Regions from separate parts of the Micromonospora sp. NBC_01655 genome, predicted to be linked through region 2. Evidence: riboswitches for the same ligand, from Rfam matches in the RefSeq annotation. Region 2 holds a riboswitch; the other holds the start of a gene.

Region 1 (4,669 bases), 1.6 Mb from region 2:
GCCGCCGGCCTCCAGGTCCGCCACGATCGCCTGGGCGGCCCGTTCCGTCACGCCCACCTCGTCCGCGACGTCGCGCAGCCGGGCGGTCGGGTTCCGGGCGATGGCGAGCAGCACGTGCGCGTGGTTGGTGAGGAACGTCCAGTTCCGGGTGCTCCCGCTCGCGCCAGCCGTCGTCGTCATGTCCGACATGTTATGGCGGGCGCGTCCCACCCACGGCCCTGGGCGGCCCGCGGGCGCGGTCGGGGGGCGCGGGGGCGGCCCACGTGCGCCACTTACGGGCCGCGCCCGTGCGCAAGGACTTCCCGACGTATGAAATGCGTATCACGTAACGCTTGACGTATCTTTAGCTGCGTGTGACGGTGGACGGACTGGTCGGGTGGCCGAAGGGCGAGGTGGTGGGGCATGGATCATGCGAGCAAGTCGATGGCCGGGACGGGTGTGGGGCGGGTCGCCCCGTCGCCGGCCGCTCGCCCGGGCGACCCCGGCCCGCTCGCCCCGGACCGGGCCCTCGCGGAGCTGCACGCGGGCAACCGCCGGTTCGTCACCGGGGTGCCGCGCCACCCGAACCAGGACGCCAGCCACCGGGCGGCCGTCGCCGACGGCCAGCACCCGTTCGCCGTGATCGTCGGCTGCTCCGACTCCCGGCTGGCCGCCGAGATCATCTTCGACCGGGGGCTGGGTGACCTCTTCGTGGTCCGCACCGCCGGGCACACCGTCGGCCCCGAGGTGCTGGGTAGCGTGGAGTACGCGCTGACCGTGCTGGGCACCCCGCTGGTGGTGGTGCTCGGGCACGACTCCTGCGGCGCCGTGCAGGCGGCCCGGGCGGCGGCCAGCACCGGCACCCCGCCCGTCGGCCACCTGCGGGCCGTGGTGGACGCCGTGGTGCCCAGCCTGCACCGGGCCGCCGAGCGCGGGGTCGAGGACATCGACGGGATCGTCGACATCCACATCGCGCAGACCGTCGAGGCGATGCTCGCCGACTCGCCCGTGCTGGCCGCCGAGGTCGCCGCCGGGCGGTGCGCGGTGGTCGGGATGTCGTACCGGCTCAGCGCGGGCGAGGTGCGGACGGTGGCCGCGGTGCCCGCCGGCTCCGTCCCGGCCGTCGCCGCCGCCCCGGACGCCCCGGACGCCCCGGATGCCCTGAGCGCCCCGGCGGCCCCGAACGCCCTGAGCGCCCCGGCCGCCCCGAACGCCCTGAGCGCCCCGGCCGCCGCCTGAGGCGCCCGCAGCGGCGCGACACGACGAGGGCCGCCCCGCGCTGGGATGCGGGACGGCCCTCGATCGCGTGGCGGCGTCGTCAGAGCAGCGACATGTGCACGTGGTCGGTGTGGTTGGAGGGCCCGCTGTAGGACTTCCAGCCGGTCGCCGGGAACCAGATCTGCCGGTTCCAGATGACGTAGTAGATGCCGAGCCGGTCGGCGTTGCGGATGAGGAACGCGGCGAGGTTGTTGCCGTACATCCGGGTGTCGTTGTTGTGCCAGGGAGCGAACCCGCTGTTCTGCAACGACCAGTCGCAGGCGCGGCCCTTGGGGTGCTCCCACGGCCCGCCCGGCCGGTAGCAGCCGACGAACCGGCTGAAGCCGGCCCTCTTGGTCTCCTTGTACGCGTGCAGCGTGCGCGGCGTGATGCAGCCGGAGGTGGTCGGGTCGTTCTCGCTGCACGACTCGGGACGCCAGTCGCCGTCCGAGCTCCGGCCCGGCGCGATCCTCGCGACCGGGGACGTGGCGTTGACCAGGCCACCGGTGAAGCCCTTGCCGCCGACCAGCGCGAGGGACTTCTCGGCGTCGTACTTCTTCTTCGCCATGATCGCAGTCTGTTTCTTCTGCTCGCGGATCTCGGCGTCGAGCGCGAGCTTGGCCTGCACCGCGCGCTCCTTGGCGTCGTTCACCTCGCTCAGCTTCCGCGCGTTGATCATGTTGAGCTGGTCGAGGGCGGTGGCGCGCTTGACGAACGAGTCCGGTGCGCCGCTCTCCAGCAGCACCGCCATCGGGCCGATCCGCCCGGTCCGGTACGACTGGGCGGCCATCTCGCCGACCTGCGGGGCGAGCGCCTCCAGTTCCTGCTCGGCCCGCTTCACCTCCATGGCGAGCTGGAGCTGGCGCTTCGTGGACTTGTCGAGCCTCGTCTTGGCCTGGGCGTACTCCCGGTTGGCCGCCTCGATGACGTCGGTGATCAACTGGGGCTCGTCGTCCTCCTCGTGCCCCGACGGTTTGGGGGTGGAGGGCGCGGCCAGCGCCGGGGCGGCCGGCCCGGCGAGGATCGCCAACGCGGCGAACGCGGCCACCACGGGTGTCAACCAGCGGCGCAGGGGTGCCGTCACAGTGTTCCCTTCCATCGACCGCCGACCGGGTTAGCTGACGGGTTCGGGACGGAACCGGCCCCTACCGCTCGCGCGGATGCACCCCAGGTACCTGGATCCCCGGCTCGCCTCGCGGCGATTGGGCGGCGGCACCGCAGGCGCCGCTGCGCGCCTTCGGCGGTGACCGGCAGCGAGGTTACCCGAGAGGCATCCTCGGGATCTACGTCCGGATGCCGACTAAATGCGTCATTTCGTAATCGCTGTCGGTAGTCAGTGACGCGGTTCTCAGGCGTGCCGCCACTCCCGGTCACGCTGCGAGATGTCACCATGTGCTGTCCGTGCTCCCTTCTCGGCCGGCCCACTGGGCCGGGGGGTCGGTGGGCCGGGCCGGGCCGCCGGGGAACCGGTCGTCGGGCCGCCCGCCGCTGAGCGCCTCCAGCGCGAGGTCCCGCTCCGCAGGACGCCGGTCCACACCGGGGGTACGCGAGGCCGGGACGTCCCCGTCGCCGGCCGGCCGCCCGGGTCCGGCCGCGGCGGCCCGGCCCGCCGCGGTGACCACCGCGGCCAGCCCGGTCGTCAGCGGCACGGCGGCGATCAGGCCCAGCGTGGCGACGGCGCTGCGGACGATCTCCTGCGCCATGAACTCGGTGGTCAGGATCTCGGTCACCGGGCGGGAGTCGGCGGTGAGCAGGAGCAGCAGCGGCAGCGACGCGCCCGCGTACGCCAGCACGATGGTGTTCACCGTGGACGCGATGTGCGCCCGGCCGACCCGGGTGGCCGCCCGGTAGAGCTGCAACCGGGACAGCCCCGGGTTGGCCTGCGCCAGCTCGGTCACCGTGGCCGCCTGGGTGACCGTGACGTCGTCGAGCACCCCGAGCGAGCCGATGATGATGCCGGCCAGCAACAGCCCGTGCAGGTCCACGTCGCCCCGGAACATCGACAGGGTGGTGGCGTCCTCGCTGCCGTACCCGGTCAGGTGCGTGGCGGCGGTGGCCAGGGTGCCGAGGACGCCCGTGAGCACCAGGCTGCCCAGGGTGCCGAGGACCGCGACGGAGGTCTGCGCGCTCACCCCGTGGGTCAGGTACAGCACCACGAACATGATCAGCGCCGAGCCGACGACGGCGATCAGCAGCGGCGACCCGCCGGCGCCGATCCCGGGCAGCACGAACGTCAGCAGGATGGCGAAGCTGGCGGCCAGGCCGGCCAGGGCGGCCAGCCCCCGCCAGCGGCCGAACGCGACGATCGCCAGCGCGAACACCACCGCGAGCCAGACCAGCGGGGTGCCGCGCTGGTGCTCGGCGATGTTGTAGGCGCTGGCCGTCGGGTCGGCGGGGTCGGTCAGCTCGACCAGGACGATCCGGTCGTCGACGGCGACGGTGGGCGCGCCGGGACCGGTCGGGATCGGCGTCTCGACCTGTTGCCCGGCGTCCGGCCCCTGCTCCACCCGGACGGTGGCCGTGCCGCACGGGCCGTCCTGCGCGCCCGGCCCGCCCCCGTCCTGCGGCGTCTCCGGCTGCGGCGGGCACGCCTCGGTCACCACCCGGGTCACCGTGCCGTGGTACCGGGGCACCGCCGCACTGTCGTCGCCCCGCGGGCCGCCGTCGCGGGGCCAGAGGACGACCGCCGCGATCACGGTGATCACGAAGAGCGGCACCACGGTCGCGACGAGGATCCGCCGCACCCCGGGCGGGGTGGGCGGGGCAGGTCGGGTGTGGTCGGCGCCCATCGACGGTCTCCAAACGGTGTCAGCGCGGGGCACGGGCCGGCGGCCCGGGGCGGTTCGGCAGCGGCCCGGCCGCCGGGTCGGGCACCACCCGGCGGGGTACGCGGGGCGGGCGATGCGGAATCCGGACGACCATCGCCCGAAATGGTAGCCATCCTCACCTGGGAACGCAGGTCGCGCGCCGGGCGGCCCGCCGGGAGGTGTCCCGGCGGGCCCGGGACAGTCATGATCGACTCCGTATCCCGCACACCGCGCTCTTCCCGTCGATCGAACCCCCGTTGCGCGGCATCCGGTGTCGATCGTGAGGGTATGGCGGTCGATCGTGGGGGTATGGCGGGCGCGTGGTCCGGCGAAGAGGCATGTTGGGACCATGGCCCACCACGAGCCCGCCGGGCGCGACGAGCACGCCGGCCACGTGGGGCGCGACGAGCACGCGGGGCACGACAGGCATGCCGGGCACGACCCGGAGATGTTCCGCCGCCGGTTCTGGCTCTGCCTGGCGCTGACCCTGCCGATCGTCGCCACCAGCCACATGGTGACGGGCTGGTTCGGCCACCCGGTGGAGTTCCCCGGCCGGGCGCTGGTCGGCCCGGTACTCGGCTCGGTGGTCTTCTGGTGGGGCGGCTGGCCGTTCCTCGTCGGCGCGG
Region 2 (4,669 bases):
GCCGCCCCGCCGACCCCGACCGCCGGCCCCCGACGGCGGGACGACCCCCGGCGATCCGCCCGGGCCGGCGACGACGGCCGCCCCCACGCCCGAGCGCCCCCGCGAGTACGTCACCATCCCCGAGCCGCGCTGACCGGCCCGGCCCCCGACGGCCCGTCCCCGCGCCGAGCCGCGCTGACCGGCCCGTTCCCGCGCCGCCCCGCCGTTCGGCCGGGGCGCGGCCCGCGTGCCGGCGGCGGGCGGCCGGCGGGCCGGGGAAGAATCGGACGATCGGGGCGTCGCGACACGCCCCGGCAGCGGTGCGTCGTGCGGCCGGCTTCGGTAGCGTGAACGGGTGCTCTCCGTCGCGCCGACCTGTCCCCTGTGGTGGGTCGCGCGCTGGACCGCCCGGATGCTGACCAGCCTGGCCGTCGCGGTCGCCTTCTCGCTGGGCGCCGGGTCGCTGTCGTTCGACGCCGTGTCGCCCGCCGGGGCCGCCGCCGCTGGCGTGCCCGCGGCGGCCTGGTCCCCGGCCGGCAGCCCGCCCGTCCTCGGGGCACCCGACCCCGGCCCGGTCGGTCCCGGCCGGGCCGCAGTCGACACCCCGGCCGCCCCCGCGCACACCGACGCGGTCCCGGCCGGCCCGGCGGGGTGGTCCGTGGTCCACCCGGCCCCGGCGCACCGGATGCCCCTCGGCCCCGCCCCGGCGACCGCCGGTTCGCGCGCGCCGCCGCGCGGCTGACCCCGCCCGCGACACCGCCGTCCCGCGAACCTCACCACCGCACCCGTCCGTCCGGCCCCAGTGGCGCGCCCGCGCCCCGCCCGGCGGCGCGCGGAGCCCGCTTCCCGCATCCACCCCCGTGAGGTGCCGACCATGGACATCGTTCTCTATCAGTTCCTCGTCGAGGTGCCGCTGGCCGTCGCCATCTGGTCGGTGCTGCTCGTGGTGGCCCTCGGCGTGCTCACCTTCCTGGTCGCCCGCCCGCAGCGGGACCGGCCGGCGGTCGACCCCGCCCCGCCCGCCGCCGACCCGGTCGTCGAGGAGGCCGCCGACCTGCGCCGGTACGCCGAGGAGGTGGCGGTGGCCGCCGCCGGGGCGGCCCAGACCGCCCGCCGGCGGCGCGACGCGTGGCTGGTCGCCCAGGGCGCCCTGGACCGGGCCTGGCAGGCGTACGACGAGGCGGAGGCCGCCGCGCGGCGGTTCTCCGGCGGGTGGGCCCTGCCTGCGCCGCGCACCCCCCGCACCCCCGCCGAGTACGCCGCCCGGGAGCGCTGGCTGCACCACGCTGCCACGGTCGCCCACCTGCGCGGCGAGCTGTCCATCCGGCAGCTCTGCGACGTCTTCGCGCACCGGGGCGGCTGGGACCCCCGGCTGCACCCGGTGCAGCAGGAGGTCGTGCTGGCCCGGGCGGTGCGGGACGGGAAGCAGGCCGGCCACCGGGCGGCGGTGGCCCGGGAACGGGCCGCCTGGCGCGACGCCGAGCTGGCCGCCGAGGCCGCCCGGGCACTGGCCGCCGAGGCGTACGCCGCCGCGGAGCGGGCCAACCCCGTCCGGGTGCCCGCCCCCCGGCCCGCGACGGCGGCGGCCCGCCGCACCGTCCCGGCCGCCCGCTGGCGCCCGGCCCGGGTCGGCTGAACCCGGTCCAGCCCGGTAGCGAGAGCCGCCCCGAATTTCCTCGTGACGCCGGTCACGTCGCCGCGCAAACGGGCAGTCGACCCATTGCGTCCGATCGGCCGACACAACTCACCGACGATCACGACCGATCGTCCGGTTGTCGACCTCCGGCACCGGGGCGGCCGGCAATCCCATTGAGTCGCATCAGCTCCGAATGTGCTGCAAGAAAGTTGTTCGGGGAGGGTTTAAGCAGGTGGGACGGTGTTGGCAGGGCTCAGGCCGGCCAGTAATGTCGGCCCGTCCGGTGCGGTACCCGTTCGCAACAAGGCGACGCCGCGCCGACCCGCTCAATCGTGACCATCACGAACCGGGGACCCAGTGCACGTGTGGGGTGAATCCGCGGGCCACGGCCCGTGGTAGGGCGATCTTCCCGCCCGAATCCGTCAGCTAACCCGGTAGGCGGTGTCGGAAGGAGTGCCATCCTCGTGCAGCATGCCCCCACCCCTCGGTTGTTCCTCCACCACGGTTCCGTGGTGCCCGCGTCCGTAGCCCCCGGGCTGACGAGCTGACCGGCGCACCCACCCGTACGCCCGGCTGACCGGGCGTCTTCCCAGAGCGGTCCCCACCGGCCGCGGGCGTCTCGCCCGCACCGCCGTGCGACGACGCATGCCCGGGTGCCCCCGCTCTCCCCCATCCCCGTGGAGGAACACGTGAACGACCACCTCAAGCGGCAGTTGCGACGTCTCGCCACCGAGCGTCCGTACCAGGTCGTCGCCGGCTCGGCCGCGGCGCTCCTGCTGGCCTCCGGCACCGGCGTGTTGCTGGCCGGTGCCGACGACACCCCCGCCCCGCGGCAGACCACCAACGCCGCCGTGGCCGAGATCGCACCCCGCCTCGACGGCGCGGCCAGCCGCGCCCAGGCCCGGGTCGGCGCGACCGGGTCGCCCAGCGCCTCGCCGTCGCCGAGCGCCGCCTCGGCCGCGCCGAACCCCGACCTGACCACCAGGGCGGCCCCGAAGCAGACCGCCCCGAAGCCGGCCGCCCCGAAGCCGCCGTCGTCGAAGCTCCTCGACTACGACTACCAGGCGCAGACCACCTACTACTACTGCGGCCCCGCGGCGGTGCGCAACGCGCTCTCCGCCACCGGCGTCGCGAGTAACCAGGACGGGCTGGCCAGCCGCCTCGGCACCACCGAGATGGGCACCAACTCGGCCGCGGACACCACCCGGGTGCTCAACGAGATGGTCAAGGGCGACCCGTACCGGACCCGGATGATCCCGGGTGGCGCCGCCAACGCGGCCCAGATCGACCGGCTCCAGGCCGACGTGGTGCAGGCGGTCGGCGCCGGGCGCGGTGTCGTGGTGAACATCGCCGGCGACGCCACCGACGTCGACGGCGGCTGGCACTCCTTCCCCGGCGGCCACTACATCGCCGTCGTCGGCTACCGCAACGACGGCCGCACCGTGCGGATCGCCGACTCGGCCGACCCCGCCGTCCCGGCGTACTGGATCAGCACTGTCGCCCTGGCGCACTGGGCGGCGACCAGGGGCTACTCGGCCTGATCACCCTCCCCCCACCGGGCCCCGGCTCTCCCCGTGAGCCGGGGCCCGGTGCCGTCCCGCGCCGGCCCGGCACCGCCGCCGCCCGCCGCCCGCCGCCCGCCGTCGCCCGTCGGTATCGTCCGCCGGTGTCGTCTCCCGGTCCGGACGCTCGCCCGGCGGGCCGCGCGGTGCGACACTGCGCCGCATGACCGACGACACGGGTACCCGGCGCGTGGCGCTGCTGCTGCACGGCATGGGCGGCACGGGAGAGGTGTGGCTGCCCTGCGCGCCGCTGCTGGAGAGCCGCTGGCCGGGCCGGTGGCTGGCACCCGACCTGGCCGGCCACGGCTGGTCGCCGGCACTGCCGGCCTACACCTTCGCCGGCCTCGCCGACCGGGTCGCCGAGGTGCTGCGCCCCGGCGACCGGCTCGTGGTCCTGGGACACTCGCTGGGCGGCGTGGTCGGCCTCGCGCTGGCCGCGCGCGGCCGGGGCCTGCCCGTCGACGTGGTGGTCGGCCTCGGGATCAAGGCCGCCTGGTCGGCCGCCGAGCTGGACCGGGCCCGCGAGCTGGCGGCCCGCCCCGTGGCCTGGTTCGCCTCCCGGGACGAGGCGGCCCGCCGCTACCTGCGGGTGTCCGGCCTGGCCGGGCTGGTCGCCCCGGACGATCCCGTCGTGGACGGCGGGCTGCGCCGGGAGGGCGGCCGGTGGCGGCTGGCCATGGACCCGGCGGCCTTCGGGGTCGGCGCACCAAACCTGCCCGCCCTGCTGTCCGACGTTGACGTCCCGGTCGTGCTGGCCAGGGGCGAGCGCGACCCGATGGTCAGCGACGCCCAGCTCGGGGCGCTGGGCGTCCCGACGGTCACCCTGCCCGGCCTCGGCCACCACGCGCACGTCGAGAACCCCGCCGCCGTCCTGACCCTCCTGACCCCCCACCTCTAATGGGGAGGATCGTCGCGTTGATCAAGAGGTTTCCGTCGGCTCTGGGCGTGCTCCTGCGGCAAACTTCTTGATCAACGCGACGGGGTGGGGTGGGTGGCGCGGGGGGACGGGGGGGGTCCAGGCTGGGTTCAGCTCTCGGCGGGCCGCCGCCAGGAACGCCTCGGCGTACTGCTGCGCGGGGAAGTCGCCCAGGTAGCGGGAGCGGGTGGCCCAGCGGGCCGATGCCCTCGGGTCGGTGTCGAGCAGGTTGCCCAGCACCTCGTCGAGGTTGGCCGCGTCGCGGCGCAGCACGTAGCCCGAGCCGGCCAGCGGGAACCGCTCGACGAACCGGTCGCCGTCGCCGCCCATGTCCGTGACCGCGTACGGCTTGCCGGAGTAGAGGTAGTCCGAGATCACCCCGGAGACGTCCGAGACCAGCGCGTCGGAGCGGTTCACGCAGTCGACCAGGGACATCTCCCGGCTGGCCGCCGCGCCCCAGACGTGCTGCCGCCCGGTGCGGGCCCGGTCCGCGGCGAGCAGCTCCGTGAGCCGGGCGAGCTGCCGCGCCGACGCCGGGTTCTGCCCGGTGTACGGGTGGGCGCGCAGGATCACCGT

What was found. Region 2 has a riboswitch for cyclic di-AMP ahead of OOK41_RS24515 (C39 family peptidase). Riboswitches for the same ligand answer to the same signal wherever they lie in the genome.
Region 1: it holds a riboswitch for cyclic di-AMP, as region 2 does, so the genes downstream of both, OOK41_RS30805 (hypothetical protein) here and OOK41_RS24515 (C39 family peptidase) in region 2, are expected to answer to the same signal.

Annotation. Positions count from the first base shown of each region.
Region 1 is NZ_JAPEQF010000001.1:6,973,368-6,978,036, reverse strand. Features, by position in the region: gene OOK41_RS30815 (helix-turn-helix domain-containing protein) at 1-180, opposite strand, end outside; gene OOK41_RS30810 (carbonic anhydrase) at 424-1,218, shown strand; gene OOK41_RS30805 (hypothetical protein) at 1,298-2,320, opposite strand; cyclic di-AMP (ydaO/yuaA leader) riboswitch at 2,324-2,455, opposite strand; gene OOK41_RS30800 (YibE/F family protein) at 2,622-4,025, opposite strand; gene OOK41_RS30795 (heavy metal translocating P-type ATPase) at 4,393-4,669, shown strand, end outside.
Region 2 is NZ_JAPEQF010000001.1:5,412,773-5,417,441, reverse strand. Features, by position in the region: gene OOK41_RS24530 (acyltransferase) at 1-133, shown strand, start outside; gene OOK41_RS24525 (hypothetical protein) at 335-721, shown strand; gene OOK41_RS24520 (hypothetical protein) at 854-1,615, shown strand; cyclic di-AMP (ydaO/yuaA leader) riboswitch at 1,929-2,071, shown strand; gene OOK41_RS24515 (C39 family peptidase) at 2,305-3,156, shown strand; gene OOK41_RS24510 (alpha/beta fold hydrolase) at 3,341-4,075, shown strand; gene OOK41_RS24505 (CDP-glycerol glycerophosphotransferase family protein) at 4,097-4,669, opposite strand, start outside.